3 regions of the Exiguobacterium sp. RIT341 genome follow, and region 1 is predicted to be linked to each of the others. Evidence: a T-box and tRNA genes for the amino acid it is inferred to sense, from the RefSeq annotation. Region 1 holds a T-box; the other regions hold tRNA genes.
What was found. A T-box is a leader RNA that pairs with one kind of tRNA and senses whether it is charged. The one in region 1 lies ahead of argS (arginine--tRNA ligase), so its partner is inferred to be a tRNA-Arg.

Region 2: it encodes a tRNA-Arg, which carries the amino acid that the T-box ahead of argS (arginine--tRNA ligase) is inferred to sense. The anticodon was not compared.
Region 3: it encodes a tRNA-Arg, which carries the amino acid that the T-box ahead of argS (arginine--tRNA ligase) is inferred to sense. The anticodon was not compared.

What each region holds. Positions count from the first base shown of each region.
Region 1 is NZ_JFYW01000010.1:192,358-195,612, reverse strand. Features, by position in the region: gene argS (arginine--tRNA ligase) at 1-1,225, opposite strand, end outside; T-box leader at 1,285-1,504, opposite strand; gene BW42_RS13355 (GGDEF domain-containing protein) at 1,634-3,255, shown strand, end outside.
Region 2 is NZ_JFYW01000008.1:22,422-25,676, forward strand. Features, by position in the region: gene BW42_RS09120 (sugar-binding transcriptional regulator) at 1-305, opposite strand, end outside; gene BW42_RS09125 (glutaredoxin family protein) at 421-681, opposite strand; gene BW42_RS09130 (RNA polymerase subunit sigma-54) at 672-1,814, opposite strand; tRNA gene BW42_RS09135 (tRNA-Arg) at 1,968-2,043, shown strand; partial or broken gene clpP (ATP-dependent Clp endopeptidase proteolytic subunit ClpP) at 2,226-2,810, shown strand; gene BW42_RS09145 (hypothetical protein) at 2,922-3,158, opposite strand; gene whiA (DNA-binding protein WhiA) at 3,241-3,255, opposite strand, start outside.
Region 3 is NZ_JFYW01000001.1:216,703-219,957, reverse strand. Features, by position in the region: gene BW42_RS01110 (hypothetical protein) at 1-504, opposite strand, end outside; gene BW42_RS01105 (hypothetical protein) at 532-1,056, opposite strand; tRNA gene BW42_RS01100 (tRNA-Arg) at 1,159-1,232, opposite strand; gene BW42_RS01095 (metallophosphoesterase family protein) at 1,306-1,815, opposite strand; gene BW42_RS01090 (XTP/dITP diphosphatase) at 1,821-2,414, opposite strand; gene rph (ribonuclease PH) at 2,411-3,166, opposite strand; gene racE (glutamate racemase) at 3,167-3,255, opposite strand, start outside.

The sequences.
Region 1 (3,255 bases):
TGGCTTCGGCATTCGCTAAGTTCGGATTTTTTTCCGCGATGTTTTGCTTCGCGACGTCGATCGCTTCTTGTAGTACTTCTTCAAGTAAGACGATCCGACCTTTACGCGTCGACATTTTCTTTCCGTCCTTCATGATCAGACCGAACGGCACATGGTGCATTCCGTCGACGTTCTCAAATCCAAGTTTCTTCAAGACTGCGAACAATTGCTTGAAGTGAAGCGCTTGTTCCCCACCGACGACGTAGAACGCTTGCTCAAAGCGGTACGTTTCGAGACGATAGACAGCAGCTGCTAAGTCACGTGTCGCATAAAGCGTTGCGCCATCTTTCTTTTTAATCAAGGCAGGTGGCATACCCTCTGCTTCGAGGTCAACGACCATTGCCCCTTCTGATTCGACGAGGAGATCTTTTTCTTCGAGCAAATCGATGACGTGTTGCATCTTATCGTTGTAGAAGGCTTCTCCGTTCAAACTATCGAATTTAACACCGAGCATCTCATAGACACGGTTGAACTCGACGAGTGAGACTTCACGGAACCACGTCCAAAGCGTTGTTGCCTGCTCATCACCTTGTTCGAGTTTTTTGAACCAGAGACGTCCTTCGTCTTCAAGTGCCGGATTTGTTTCCGCTTCTTCGTGGAACCGGACATATAATTTCAACAATTCCTTGATTGGTTCTGCACGGACCGTTTCTTCCTCACCCCACATCGTGTAAGCCACCATCAATTTCCCGAACTGTGTTCCCCAGTCCCCTAAGTGGTTGACACCGACGACGTCGTACCCTTTTTTACGTGAGATTTGGTTGAGCGCATTTCCGATTACTGTTGAACGTAAGTGACCCATCGAGAAAGGTTTCGCGATGTTTGGTGATGAAAAATCAGTGACGATCGTTTTTCCATTCGCTTCACTTGATCCGAACGCCTCTTGCTCCGTCAGGACTTGGTTGACGATTTCTTGCGAGACGACTTCCCGGTTCAAGAAGACGTTAATGTAAGGACCAACAGCTTGAACGTTTGAGAACAACGGCGCATCAATTTTTTCTGCGAGCTCCGAAGCAATCATGTTCGGTGCTTTACGGAATGCTTTTGCGAGCATGAAACATGGGAATGCCAGATCTCCATGATCTTCATGTTTCGGTTGCTCGATCAGTTGTTCGATTTGTTCAACCGATAAGGCACCTTCCATGACTTGATGTAATACTTCTGCGTATTGCGTTTTATAACTCATCTTTGTTTCCTCCTGCTTCACTGATTTTTGGCAATAAAAAACGCCCCTTGCGCCACGCGCAAAGAGACGGAATGACCGCGGTACCACTCTTCTTGGTGTCATTTTTGACACCCACCTTGTTCGGGGATAACGGGGTTCCCCCGGCTACGCCTTTTCCTTCAGGAATCGGGTAGCGTCTCAGAAGTGCGCTTCACGACCGGTTCGTCCTCAGGCTTCCACCATTCCCTGATTCGCTAGTTGACGAAAATCAACCGTTACTCTCTTCATCATCGACTGTATTCGATATCTTTCACATTATACGCAATTCTTTCTTTTCTCTCAACCTTATTTTTTTGGTAAATGGCTTATCAAAATTTCCACAATTCGGGTATAGGAATAAAAGATACTTCTCAGGGGGAGGGATGTTTCATGCGCTACTACCAACAGGTAGCCCGGACGAGCTGGATCGTTTTCAGTCTCGTCGCCTTGACGTTATTATTGATTGGCATCGTTCATCCACCTACCTTCCATCCTTCCATCTCCATCGTCAATACTCTTTATTTGTTTGGGCTCGTTCTCCTGTTTCAGTTCGATAATGTCCGTCGTGGCGGCATTTATTATACATTCCAAGAAGGAATCATCTTATTTTTATTCCTCAATTACGGTTTGACGTACGCTTTGATTTTAAGCCAAGTCGGTATTCTCGTCTTTCAATTCATGTCTCACCGAAAAGCGATTCGCTGGAAACGTTTCGCCTATCTCTACCCGATCAACGCCTTGTTTGATTTAGTCTACATCTCGCTTCCGGTATTTGCGTATGAAGCGCTCGGTGGACCGATCGGCTCAAACTTTACGTATACGAAAGCCCTGCTTCCCTTCATCGGCTTTTTGATCACTGTCTTCCTTGTCTCTTACTTCCAATGTCTGTTCGTCAATCGCTTCCTCTACTTGAAATACGATTGGCGACGTCTCGTGAAGCTTCAGTCCCTCGTTTATGGAATCAGCATGTTAAGTGCTCTACTTGGAATCTGGTTCTACGATGAAAGTCCGCTCGTCGCGGCTACAGTATCCGCCTTGATTCTCTTCTTGTTCAAACGTCTGTTGCAAGAACGTGGTGACTCCCTTGAAGCAAACGATAATGCCAAACGATTTGATGATGCGAAGGAACACTTGTTGATTTCCCGCTTCGAGCGCGAGACGATCGATTCGTTACTCCTCGATTTACCACATCTGTTGCCGTTTTCTGAAGGTTGGATCTCAATTCAACAACAGCGGAAACAAGTCATCTATAACATTCGGACGAAACAACCAATCGACGTGTTACCACTGTTTCATTCCTTGTCAGCTGACGATTTGCATACCCCAATCATCTATGGTCTGCGTTGCGACTGGGGAAACGATATTCAAATCGGATTGCCTGTCGATCGTCACTCGATGCTAGCGATTCCTTCGATTACGAGCGGAGAGGTCGATGTTTCGATCATCCTGTTCCATCAAGTCGCAGACGCCTATGATGTGACAAATGCTGACGAATTATCTCGTTTGCTTCGTACCTTTTGTCGCGTCTTAGAACGCTCACGTGAAACGGTCCAACTCTATACGGAAAGTCGGACCGATGCTTTGACCGAATTACCGAATAGCCGTGCTTTTTATGAACACGGTCGGCAGGAATTTGCCGCTGACTCCTACCCGCTCTCCGTAATTCTGTTCGATATCGATCATTTCAAACGTGTCAATGATACGTACGGTCATAAAGTAGGTGATCTCGTCCTTCGTGAACTCGGTCGACGCATCCAGGCGATCCAATTGCAACATGATGATGTCTTTGCTGCTCGTTATGGTGGGGAGGAATTCGTGCTTCTGTTGCGAAATGGTAGTCAAGAGGCTGCTATTCAGATTGCCGAGACGGTCCGCCATGCGGTTATGGATCGTCCCTTCCTCGTCGATGGTCACCGACTGTCCTTAACCGTCAGCCTCGGAATTGATACAGTGGATGAAAGATATCAACGGACGTTCGAAGAATCGTTACGTCAAGCCGACCATGCACTCTA
Region 2 (3,255 bases), on a different contig from region 1:
AAGGCTTTCGCCATGTCTGAGATCCCTGCGAGTTCTCCCATGATGCTGTGCATGCTGCGAAGAACGTTTCGTCCTTCATCCGTCAAGGACATCCCTTGCGTCGCGACCTCTAAGAGGTCTTGCTGCTTCAAGAAGTCAACTTCCCGCCGTAAGACGCGTTCCGTCAAGCCAAGGCTTGTCGCAAGCGTACGTCGTCCGATCGGTTGCATCAGTCGTACGTAATGAAGGATGTCGTAGCGTGTCTGCATTTCTTCGATCAGATCAGGCACGATTCGTTTTTGGATCTGGACTAACTGCCGAATCATGTATTTCCCTCTCCTCTCAAGTAGCTGGACGCTTTCTGTCCCGCATGTCATAACGTGTCCCACTTGGTACACCGTTATCATAACAGTCCATTTCTCGCCTTGCAAGTCTCGTTTCTCAAGTTTTTTGAAGTAAGCGGTTTCTTATCGTTTCCGTATCAAATTTGCCATAACTCCAGATTTCCTCGTCATGCATGACGACCGGAATTTCATATAAGAACCGTAGACTGAGCGCTTCATCCTGATCGATGTTGACTTCCTCGAATGTCCATTCCGGAAACTCATCGAGTACGAAGTCGAGTAAGATGGCGGCTTCTTCACATAGCGTACATCCCGGACGTGAATAGAGTGTTAAGTGTCTGTGTCGTTTTAATCCCATTCTGATTGCGCCTTCCTTTGCTGCATCGTTTTTTTCGTTAAACCAAGTGCTGCCCGATATTTCGCAACCGTCCGTCGCGCGACTGTCAGACCGTCTGCTTGCAGACGATCCGTCAATTGCTGATCACTTAACGGACGATCGCTATGTTGAATGTATTCGGCGATCCGTCGTTTAATCAAAAAACTCGAATCCCCGGTTGTCGTCCGTGAGACGAACAAGTCTTCTAGAGCGACGAGACCATGGATCGTCTCGACGTACTTCGCAGCAATCGCTCGACCGATCGTCGACGGATGATGCCCTGTTGCTTCTGCGACTTGTTTTTTCGTCAGGGGCTCAAGATGCAGTTCTCCCTTGAACCAGCGTTCTTGTCGCTCAAGCAAGACCGAGAGGATGGCATGCATCGTAACGCGACGTCGTTCGTACGCGCGTAAAAAAGGCGTTGCCTCTTTTAATCCGAGCCACTTCTGATCCGTGTCGAGTGTCATCCAGTCAATCTGAAGTTTTCCATCTAACTGGTGAATCCGTGCTTCTGCCATGACCGGTCGTTCTTCTTTAGGAAGATCCGGTGTCCGGCTCAGGCGCGTCAATCGTTTTCGCAACCGTGCTCGATCCTGTTCACTGAACTGCGCGAACACTTGACTCGCCGGTTCATGTCGTAACCGATCCGTCAGTCCGATCAATTCTGCGTCGTCTAGCTCGATCGCCTGTAACCATTGGCACTCGCGCTCCGAGCGGGCAGCAATGCCGACTGGTTCACATTGTTGTAAGAGTGTCCGTGCTTCAGTAATCGTTGCGACATCGGTCGAGAAGGATGCAGCGAGCTGCTCGTCCGATGTCCGCAATAAACCGTCCGCTTCTAAATACACGATGAGTTGTTCCGCCATATATCCTATTTCCTGTCTGACTGATTCTAAACGTATTTGTGCAAGAAGCTCGTCTTCATAGGATGCCAAATGTCCTGCCATCTGCTCGGCCTCTAACGAAACCTGATTCGGGTAATGGCGGTGCAATCGTCGTTTTAACCGCCGCCATTCCTCCTCAAGATCAGCCGCTGGTTGCTCGAGTACGTGTAACTGATATTGTTGTGACGCCGATAACGTCATCTGTTGCGTCTGTTCCTGGCGTTGATCCATCGATTCCCCTCCTCCATTTCTTATTATAGAAGAAACGTTTTAAAAAACATGCTTTGAACCCCTTTTGAGTCGCTTGAGAAAAGAAAAGTCGCGCTTCCCTATTGCTTTTCTGAAAAAATGTCGCTATACTATTAATTGTTCAGTACATCAGATGCACCCGTAGCTCAGGGGATAGAGCACTGGTTTCCGGTACCAGGTGTCGGGAGTTCGAATCTCTCCGGGTGTACCATTTATTCAACTACAAGGCAATGCCAGCAATGGCATTGCCTTTTTTCTATATTGATATGTTTCATTTGCCCTTGTAATGGAAAAATACCTAAAAGTCGCATCGTATCTTTTGACCAATATTGACCAAAGGATTATGATAAGGATAAGTCGAATAGGAAGCTACATACCAACTATAAGGAGGCAAAGACTATGTTAATTCCAACAGTCATCGAACAAACAAACCGCGGGGAACGTGCTTACGATATCTACTCACGTTTGCTAAAAGACCGCATCATTCTTCTCGGGAGCGCGATTGACGACAACGTCGCCAACTCAGTCGTTGCCCAACTTCTGTTCTTAGCAGCAGAAGATCCAGATAAAGAAATCTCGCTTTACATCAACAGCCCAGGTGGTTCGATCACTGCCGGTATGGCGATTTACGATACAATGAACTTCATCAAGCCACAAGTTTCAACAATTTGTATCGGTATGGCAGCATCGATGGGTGCGTTCTTGCTCCAAGCAGGCGCAAAAGGAAAACGTTTCGCGTTACCAAACGCTGAAATCATGATTCACCAACCACTCGGTGGTACACAAGGTCAAGCATCGGATATCAAAATCCATGCGGAGCGTATCATCAAAATGCGTGAGCACCTCAACAAAATCATGGCTGAAAACACAGGACAACCACTTGAAGTCATCGAACGCGATACAGAGCGTGACAACTTCATGTCAGCACAAGCTGCTGCTGACTACGGTCTCATCGACCGCGTCATGGAACGTGCATAAGTCATCCAGAGTGTCTCCTTCGGGAGGCACTTTTTTTGTATACATAAAGTCTTGTCGTTTATCGTTGCATACAAAAAACCTCCCGTTCCTTATAGAACGAGAGGGCGATGATCAGTCGATCAAGTCTGTGATGTCTGAAACGATATCGTGGTTTTCACGAATCAGCGAGTAGATCGCGTTCGCATGTGGCGAAAGCTCTTCTTCTGCTTGTAATTGTTTCAGGAATAAAGATGTTGCGAACGCAACGAGTGTGCTTTTCGGTACACCGATTGCTTTTGCTTTTTTTGTTAACACTTCATCAAACTTCGCATCGACTGTCAGCGAAATACGTTTCTTTTCGTTAGCCATTTCAAAAACTCCTTAATTCGAACATTTAGTTGCATCGACTATATATTATAGTAGACTATGGTTCATCCCGCAAGCGACCCTCTTATATGGCCCCTGT
Region 3 (3,255 bases), on a different contig from region 1:
AGGTGTCCGTTCGAATTCAGCACCAGCCAAATGGCGCATTTGTTCGACCCAGCTTCCATGTTGCAACACATGCATCAACGCCGTTCCGGAAGTTACAGTACTCTGAGTAACATTGTTTTTTTGAACCGGTGTCGTCTTTTGTTCTCGCACCGTCATCCGCTGTTTGATCTCGTCTAACCGAAGCGCAAGTCCATACGGCAGATACGGTGACGCCGAGCGTAGAGCGAGCTTCATTGGATACCGTTCTCCGAGTTCATAAAGAAAGAGTGCGAGCACTTGCTCCACACCCTCGACTTCAAGAAAACGTTCTGCTACAGTTTCGTATCGTTCACGGTCATGCAGTAATAGCGGTTGAATGACATAGAGTCGGTATAATACGTCTTCTCCTGTCAATTGGTCAGTCTCTAATTCCTTGACCAGCCGTTCCTGTTCAGATGCGGGCAAACGGAGGATGCGCACTCGTTCCGCTTCTAATTCGTGTTCCATCCAGCGGGATGTCCCCATTTTCCGACACTCCTTTTAATTCACTGTTCAGTTTGTGAATGGATCAAGCAATGATGTCCAGTTCGTGATCGCCTCTTGTAATTTCCCTGCTTGTTCGATGCCAAGACGATTTAATGTATCGAGAGAGACGTCTGTTTCAAGAAGTCGCGTGATATCTTCTGATTGATTCACGAACTGCTCGAGCTTTGCACTTAAATTTTGTAACTCTTGCGGTGGATTTTCAAGTCCCGCCAATCGTTGGTCGATTTGGTCCAGCTCTTGATTGAACTGATCAATCGTTCCGTTTTCCTTTAACTTTTCGACTTGTTGGTCGAGCGCTTGCTCCGGATTCGTGGATTCGCGTGCTTTCGCAGCCGCTTCATTCAAAGAAGAAGATAAGTCGGACGTGACTTGTGCCGTATCTTTCGCAATCCCTTGAAGTTCTCCAGCATAATCGACACTATTTTTCACATCGTTGACCTGTTGTTTTGCATCATCAACTGTATTTGAAATCTCACTACACCCTACAAGAAACGTACTGAGTAACAGGACTGTACCAACTTTCTTCCACATCGCTTTCATCCCTTTCGAGTTCATGATACCTTAATTATAAACGAAAATTGAAATAAAAAAAAGAGACCGCCCTCGTAAGGGCAGTCTCTATTTTAATTATAGCGTCCCAAGAGGGATTCGAACCCCCGACCGACGGCTTAGAAGGCCGTTGCTCTATCCTGCTGAGCTATTGGGACGTGTCAACACGAATAAACTATACTAGAACAATTCTTTCGTGTCAATCACATTACAAAGATTGCATTTATTTTATTACAAAAATGTTCCGTCGAGGTGAAGTGCATTGACGCGATCCCCGTTCATGTCAAGAAAATCGACAGAATAGCGGTCTTGTTCTACTTCAAGAATCGCATACGTCTTGTCTGGGCGATGGCGTGGCATCCGAATCGATCCTGGATTGATGAATAACACACCATCCCGATACTCCGCCTTCGCAACATGAGAATGACCATACAAAACGATATCAGCTTGCTTTTCGTTCGCATGATGTTGCAAGACATCTAGGCTATATTTGACGTCCTGACGATGTCCGTGGACACAGAGGACCTTATGCTCGTCTATTTCCAACGTGACTTCTTCCGGGAAATCGTGTCCATAATCACAGTTCCCCCGTACAACACGATATGGATATAACGATTCAATGTCGCGCGTCAATTGAGAGTCTCCACAATGAAAAGCCAAATCCACGTCCTGATGCCGTTCGAATATCGTAAGCAGTTCTTGTTCTAGTCCATGGCTATCACTAACGATCAACGCTCTCATTTTCATCACACTCCTAGGAAAGTAGTTAAGTCCTGTTCGAGCTTGCGCAATGCATTGCCACGATGACTGATCATCGCTTTTTCTTCTTTCGTCAACTCAGCAGCCGTTTGTCCACTTGCCGTGACGAACAATGGGTCATAACCGAAACCGTTCGATCCCGTTGCTTCAAAACCGATTCGCCCTTCCATTGTTCCGCGTACCGTCAATGTTTCGCCTGTTGGTTTTGCTAGCGCGAGTACACAAACGAAGCGTGCCGTCCGCTCCTCTTCCGGAACACCTTCTAACTTTTCAAGTAGTAGAGCGTTGTTCGCTGCATCCGACTTTTCAAGACCCGCGAAGCGTGCCGAGTAGACACCTGGAGCGCCATCTAAAGCATCGACTTCAAGACCTGAATCGTCAGCAAGTACTGCGTGACCAAAGTAGGCTGCTGCTTCTGTTGCTTTTAAGAGTGCATTCTCTTCGAATGTTTCACCTGTCTCATCCGTTTCTTTAGCATCCGCATGATCGAGTAACGACTCGACTGTATAGCCGAGACGCCCAAGCATGCTTTCGAGTTCCTTCACTTTACCAGCGTTATGTGTTGCGACGATGACTTTCATTTATGTTCCCCCACTTCTTCTCCTACATACCACCACGAAACACCGAGTGCCTCGCGACCGGCTTCAATCAGTTCCTTAATACCTTTTTCCCCAAGTTCGAGCATTTCGAGCATCTCTTGACGGGAAAAGGTCGACTCTTCTCCTGTTGCTTGCATCTCGACGATTTTACCGGATGAGGTCATGACGAGATTGAAGTCGACTTCAGCTGCAGCATCTTCTTCGTAGCATAAATCAAGTAAGGCATTCGATTCGACGATTCCAACTGAGATGGCGGCGATGCCCTCTTTGATTGGTGTATCGGTCAGTTTTCCCGCTTGAATCAGTTGATCGATAGCTCGAACGAGTGCTAAAAATCCACCGGTGATCGATGCTGTTCGTGTTCCGCCATCAGCTTGAATGACGTCACAATCGATCCAGATCGTCCGTTCACCAAGTTTTTCTAGATCGACGACCGCCCGAAGCGATCGGCTAATGAGACGTTGGATTTCCATCGTCCGTCCCGTCTGTTTGCCGCGAACGGCTTCTCGTGCAGTCCGCTGAGCGGTTGCCCGCGGTAACATCGAATATTCCGCATTGATCCAGCCTTGGCGTTTTCCACGCAGAAATGGTGGTACCCTTTCCTCGACGGTCGCCGTGCAGAGGACTTTCGTATCACCCAGTTCAATCAAAATCGAACCTTCCGCGTGTTTATTGATGTCAACCGATAACTGTACTGGACGGAGATCGTCCGCCGTTCGTTGGTCTGTCCGCATTTAATCTTCCTCCGTTCCAAGGACGATGCGCTCCGCATGAATGGGCTGATCGAGCCAGTCCGTTGCAATTTGGTCGAATGAGCGGATAT